2 regions of the Catenibacterium sp. RTP21428st1_D7_RTP21428_210409 genome follow, and region 2 is predicted to be linked to the other one. Evidence: predicted binding sites of a transcription regulator. Region 2 holds the regulator's gene; the other holds the start of a gene.
What was found. The regulator HrcA, encoded in region 2, represses chaperone genes, less so after heat shock. The targets are predictions, from matches to a motif close to TTTTAGCACTNNNNNNNNNNNAGTGCTAAAA.

Region 1 (3,438 bases), on a different contig from region 2:
AACACATTATTCTTTTACAAGAATGACTTATAGTAATGGATTATTACCTGATGGTTTTAAAAACTTTAAGATTGTAAATTTATCCGATATACATATCACAACGTCTAAAGATATTGATCGTTTTGAACAAATTGTAGATGAGATAGAAGATCAAAGTTATGATATGGTTGTATTTACTGGAGACCTGTATGAAAGTAAATCTATTGAGGATGCAAGAGTACAAAAGATCTTAAAGAAGCTCCAGCCAGGTTATGGTAAGTTTGCGGTACTTGGTGATGAAGATTATGCACATGCTGAAGAAGTGACTAATATCCTTAATGAAGGTGGATTTGAAGTACTTAATAACAGTGCTCGTACTATTCATTATCGTAATAGTTCTTTTACCCTTTATGGACAATCTATTAATAGTCAGGAAGAAATACCTGCTTCTGACGGGTTTGTCTTAACCTTAAGTCATTATCCTGATAGTTTTAGTCAAAATAAAGGACATACACATTTACAGTTATCTGGACATAGTAATGGTGGGACTATCTGGTTCCCTGGTATTGGACCACTTGTAAAGTGTAATAATGCAACTACCTATAATCATGGAAGTTATACAGAAAGTGGTTCTGAGCTTATTGTAAGTAATGGTGTAGCGCCACGTCATAACTATCATTTTAAAGTATTGTGTGAAAATGAGATTATTATAATTACATTCGAGTAGGGATTTTAATCCCTACTCTTTTCTTTTACTTTCATATAAGGAGTAAGATTGGTAAAATAGAGATAGGGAAATGAGGTGATTCCCATGAAAACAAAGAAGAGCTATATCTTGAATATTGCATTAATTTTTGTGATTAGTGGTATATCTTTATACTTATCAGTAGGTTCTGAAGTCTCTACTGTATTTACAACAATTACTACAGCGCATCCTTTCTGGCTATTCATCTTATGTTTTATTATGTTTATGTATTATGTATTTGATGGACTCGCTACAATGATCTTTGCGCGTTTATATAAGAAAGACTTTACTCTTAAAGAAGGTTTTGTGAATGGACTTGTAGGTACTTTATTTAGTGGTTTAACTCCTTCTTCTTCAGGAGGACAGTTCGCCCAGGTGTTTGTATTTAATAACCAGGGAATCTCCCCTGCCATTTCTACAAGTATCTTACTCATGTGCTTTATTAGTTATCAAATAGTGATCATGGGCTTTACTGCAGTGATTATGATTGTGGATTCAGCCTACTTCTTAGATAAAGGTGTAGGTGTATCCTCTATGGCAGCCGTTGGATTTCTTATTAATGCGGTAGTCACTCTTCTATTATTTGCAGGTGCTAAAAGCAAGAAGTTCCAGAACTTTATTATAGATAAAGTAGTCTATCTTCTTTCTAAAACACCACTTATAAAAGATTATGAATCAACATGCTTTAGAATTCAGAATTACTTTGGTGAATTTAGAGAACAGATGAAAGTATTACAGAAAAATAAAAAAGCTTTATTACAGACAGTATTATGTAATATAGTGAAACTTACTATTATCTACTCTACACCATTCTTTTCATGTCTTGCTTTAGGAATAAAAGTATCAGTTACCCTATTTGTACAGTTCTTAGGACTGGCTTCTATTATTAATTTAATTAATACATTCCTCCCTATTCCTGGTGCATCAGGTGGTAGTGAAGGATGTTATATGATCTTATTTGGTTTCTTAGGAAGAGCTAATGCTTCTAGTTCTATGTTCTTATGGCGTTTCTTCTCTTTCTATTTTGGATTAATACTTGGTATGATCACATTTATCGTTGCGAAAGATACAAAACGAAAAGACGATTAAGTCACTCTTAGGAGTGGCTTTTTTGTGCACTTTTCTCCAATCTGCCCAAAAATGAATTAGCACTCTTCTTGACAATGTGCTAATAAGAGCTATAATACTCTTAGCAATCAAATAAAAAGAGTGCTAACAAGGAGGAATAATTATGTTGAAACCTTTAAATAAGAATATCGTATTAAAGAAAGAAGAAGTAGAAAATAAGACAGCTAGTGGTATTATTCTCACTACTGAGACAAAGAGTCTTCCTACTGTTGGAGAAGTTGTGGCAGTAGGTCCTCAATGTGAAAATGATTTAAAAGAAAAAGATCGTGTTGTATTCAAGGAATACTCAGGTACAAAAGTTAAACTTGATGGTGTTGAATATATTGTGATAGACGAGAAAGATGTTCTCGCATGTATTGAATAGGAGGAATAAGCTATGAGTAAAGAAATACGTTTTTCTAGTGATGCACGTCAATCAATGTTGAAAGGTGTGAATACTCTTGCTGATGCAGTAAGTGTCACACTTGGTCCTAAAGGTAGAAATGTAGTATTAGAGAAGAGTTATGGTTCTCCTTTAATTACAAATGATGGTGTTTCTATTGCCAAGGAAATAGAATTAGAAGATCATTTTGAAAATATGGGTGCAAAACTTGTATATGAAGTAGCCAATAATACAAATGATATTGCAGGTGATGGTACAACAACTGCTACAATTCTTGCAAGAGATATGATTGTGAATGGTATGAAGCAGGTTGAAAAAGGTGCAAACCCTGTACTTATGAGAGAAGGTATTGAAAGAGCCTCTAAAGCAGTTGCTGAAGTATTATTAAAGAATTCTCATAAGGTAGAAACAAGCAGAGATATTGCATCTGTTGCGACTATTTCTTCTTCTAATAGTCATATTGGTGAATTGATTGCTCAGGCTATGGATAAGGTTGGTAGAGATGGTATTATCAATGTAGATGAATCTAATAGTTTTGATGATGAATTAGAAGTCAATGAAGGTATGCAGTATGATAAGGGTTATGTATCTCCTTATTTTGTAAGTGATACCGATAAGATGGAAGTAGAAATGGATAACCCACTCATCTTAGTCACTAATCAGAAGATTACTAATTTACAGGAAATCCTTCCAGTACTTGAACAAGTATTAAAGGCTAATAAACCATTATTACTTATTGCAGAAGATTATGAGAATGAAGCGATTTCTTCTCTTGTATTGAATAAGTTAAGAGGTGCCTTTAATGTCGTAGCTACTAAGGCTCCAGGATTTGGTGATAAACAGAAAGAAATGTTGGAGGATATTGCAGTATTAACTGGTACTAAATTCTACAACAAGGAGCTTAATATGAAGCTTTCTGATTTAACTATTGATGATCTTGGTACGATCAAGAAAGTGATTGTAAAGAAAGACAATACTACTCTTATTGGTCATAGTTCAAGTGAGGCAGTGAATAAACGTGTAGAAGAATTAAAGACACAATTAACTCATACTAAGAGTGATTATGAAAAGAAGACCCTAAAAGAACGTATTGGTAAATTATCTAACGGTGTTGCAACAATTAAAGTCGGTGCAACAACTGAAGCAGAATTAAAAGAAAAGAAATTAAGAATTGAAGATGCTCTTAATGCGACTAAGGCCGCTG
Region 2 (3,438 bases):
AATATGGAAACAAAAGCACTTTATATTCATATTCCTTTTTGTGATCATATCTGTTCTTATTGCGATTTCGCAAAGGTCTATTATCGTGAAGAGTTTGTCTTAAAATATCTAGAACGATTAAAGGAAGAACTTAACGCTCTTCCCCATCATATTATGAGAACTATTTATATAGGAGGAGGAACACCAAGTGCTCTTTCTTTAAATCAATTAGATGCATTATTAAGTATGGTTGATCCTTTTGTAGGGGATGATACTCTCGAATATACAATAGAAGTCAATCCTGAATCAGCAACGCTTGATAAACTAGAATGTATGCATACTCATGGTGTGAATCGAATAAGCGTTGGTGTACAGACATTTAATAATGATTTATTAAAAAGGATTGAACGTTATCATACTTCTGATATTGCGCAAGAAGTAATAAGAAATGCATGCTCTATAGGCTTTAAGCATATCTCTATTGATCTCATGTATGGACTTCCTAATCAGACATTAGAAGATGTCCAAGAAGATTTAAAGACTGCCTTATCACTTCCTATTAATCATTTATCTTATTATTCACTTATATTGGAGGAACATACAAGACTTTATGACAACTATGAACCTCTTGATGAAGAGACAGAAGGAAAGTGGAGTGATTATATTGTAGAGACACTTTCTCATGCTGGTTTTCATCGCTATGAAGTCTCTAACTTTGCGTTAGGAAATCATGAATCAGAACATAATAAAGTTTATTGGCATTATGATAATTATTATGGTGTGGGCATTGGTGCGACAGGTAAAATAGATGATGAACTTATTTCTCACTCGCGTAGTCTTACTGATTACTTGAAGGGGAAGAATACAATATATATAGAAAAAGAAACAATTGAAGATACAATGTTTAATTATCTTATGATGTCTTTACGTCTAAAAGAAGGATTAGACCTTGATGAATTTAAAAGAAGATATCATTGTTCTGTAGAAGATGTCTATAAAGAAGCTCTTACTAAGAACCTAGGTAATCATTCGTTGATTATTGAAAACAATCATTTGAAAACAAATGATACACTCGATCTTCTTAATTCCATTCTTCTAGATTTCTTACCAGAATAAGTGGTTTCTCAAATAAGAGAACCCCTTTTTAATATAAACTAGCACTAAAGTCTTGACACTGCTAAAAAAGAATGTATAATGAATCTAGCACAAGAGGAAAAAGAGTGCTAAGGAGGTGCTTGGGATGCTTTCGGCAAGACAAATGCTTATATTTAAATATATTGTCGAAGAGTTTATTGAAACAGCAGAACCTGTTGGATCTAAGCTTCTGATGACAAAATATGAATTACCATATTCAAGCGCCACTATTCGAAATGAAATGAGCAAGCTTGAAGAACTTGGTTTTCTAGTGAAGACACATACATCTTCTGGCCGTGTTCCTTCTAAGAAGGGATATTACTATTATGTAAATACTTTGCTTCAGCCAAATGTCGACGAACAGGTGAAGAATCAGGTTGCAACTATCTTTAGTGATACACATCAATCATTGAATAGTTTGATTAAAGAAAGCTGCGAAATGTTAAGCCAGTTGACTGATCTGACGGCGGTTGCTCTAGGACCTAATTCAAGTTATGAATGTCTGCAGAACATTACACTTGTTCCAATTGGGACGCGTAATGTCACTGCGATTATTGTAACGGATAAGGGACATGTAGAAAATCGAGTTTTCACTTTATCTGAGACATTGAGTTTGGATGATTTACAATCTTGTGTGGCGGTAATGAATGACACATTAGTTGGCACACCAATCAATCAGGTGGCAGATAGATTAGAAAACGATGTCAAGCCAATCCTCAATACGAGAATCAAGGAACATGAAATCTTGTTTAATGCTTTCTTAGAAGCATTTATGAAGTTTGCAAGAAACAATGTATATTTCTCTGGTAAAGATCATTTGCTGTATCAACCAGAATACAATGATGTCAACAAGTTAAGAAAATTAGTGAGTGCATTTGAAAATTCATCAAACTGGAATTTCTTAGCACCAACTGATGATGATGGCATCAAGGTATTGATTGGTGATGATTCAAATGTATCTGGACTTGATGATGTATCAGTTATTTCATCTTCTTTTGATACAGGAGGAGCTAGTAAAGGAACGATTTCTGTAATCGGTCCAACACGTATGCCTTACAAGAAAGTTGTATCGCTTGTAGAATATATTACTGAAAATATAGAAAGAATCATCAAGGAAAATGATGAGTAGAAGAGGTGAGACCATGGCAGAAGAAATGAAGAAAGAAGCAGAAGAAACTGTTGAAGAATCTACTAAGGAAGAAGCTGAAGAAGTAAAAGAAGAAACAACTGAAGAAACAGCTGAAGAAACAGTAGATCCTAAAGATGAAAAGATTAAGGATTTAGAATCTCAAATCAACAAGTGGAAGACAGATTATTATAAAGTATTCGCTGATATGGAAAACTTAAAGAAAAGACTTAAAAATGAACACGCGAATCAGTTAAAGTATGCAATGCAGTCTTTTATTGAAGAGTTACTACCAGTTATTGATAACTATGAAAGATCATTAACTGTTGAGCCTGAAAGCGAAGAAGGTAAGAATATTCTTAAGGGTAATAAGATGATTTTGAACCAGTTAATGAATATTCTTGGTAAGAATGGTGTAACTGTGATTGAAGCACAGGGTAAGGAATTTGATCCAAATATGCACCAGGCAGTCATGCAGGATGATAATCCTGACTTTGGTCCAAATATTGTGACTGAAGAATTACAAAAAGGTTATATGTTAAAAGATAGAGTAATTAGAGCAACTTTAGTGAAAGTGAATAAGGATTAATAGGAGGAGAACTTATTATGAGTAAAATTATTGGTATTGATTTAGGTACAACAAATTCATGTGTCAGTGTTATGGAAAATGGTGAAGCAAAAGTAATTGCAAATCCAGAAGGAATGAGAACAACTCCATCGGTTGTTGCATTCAAGAACGGTGAAATCATCGTTGGTGAAGCTGCAAAGCGTCAGGCTGTTACAAATCCTGATACTGTAGCATCAATCAAGAGACATATGGGTACAAACTATAAAGAACATGTAAATGGTCGTGATTATACACCAGAAGAAATTTCAGCAATGATTCTTCAGAACTTAAAGGCTACTGCTGAAAGCTATTTAGGTGAAAAAGTAACTAAGGCTGTTATCACAGTTCCAGCTTACTTCAATGATGCTCAGCGTCAGGCTACTAAGGATGCTGGTAAGATTGCAGGCCTTGATGTTGAACGTATTATCAATGAACCTACAGCAGCAGCACTTGCTTATGGTGTAGATAAAACTGAACAGGAACAGAAAGTATTAGTATATGACTTAGGTGGAGGAACATTCGATGTTTCTATCCTTGACTTATATGATGGTACATTTGATGTATTAGCCACTGCAGGTAACAACCGCTTAGG

Region 1: ABUA27_RS05120 (co-chaperone GroES) is a predicted target of HrcA. The motif match lies at 1,912-1,942, and genes of this name have one in related genera.

The regions. Positions count from the first base shown of each region.
Region 1 covers NZ_JBEHVX010000023.1:13,134-16,571, forward strand. The annotation lists gene ABUA27_RS05110 (metallophosphoesterase) at 1-706, shown strand, start outside; gene ABUA27_RS05115 (lysylphosphatidylglycerol synthase transmembrane domain-containing protein) at 791-1,813, shown strand; gene ABUA27_RS05120 (co-chaperone GroES) at 1,956-2,216, shown strand; gene groL (chaperonin GroEL) at 2,229-3,438, shown strand, end outside.
Region 2 covers NZ_JBEHVX010000016.1:6,238-9,675, reverse strand. The annotation lists gene holA (DNA polymerase III subunit delta) at 1-2, shown strand, start outside; gene hemW (radical SAM family heme chaperone HemW) at 4-1,095, shown strand; gene hrcA (heat-inducible transcriptional repressor HrcA) at 1,220-2,242, shown strand; gene grpE (nucleotide exchange factor GrpE) at 2,256-2,828, shown strand; gene dnaK (molecular chaperone DnaK) at 2,846-3,438, shown strand, end outside.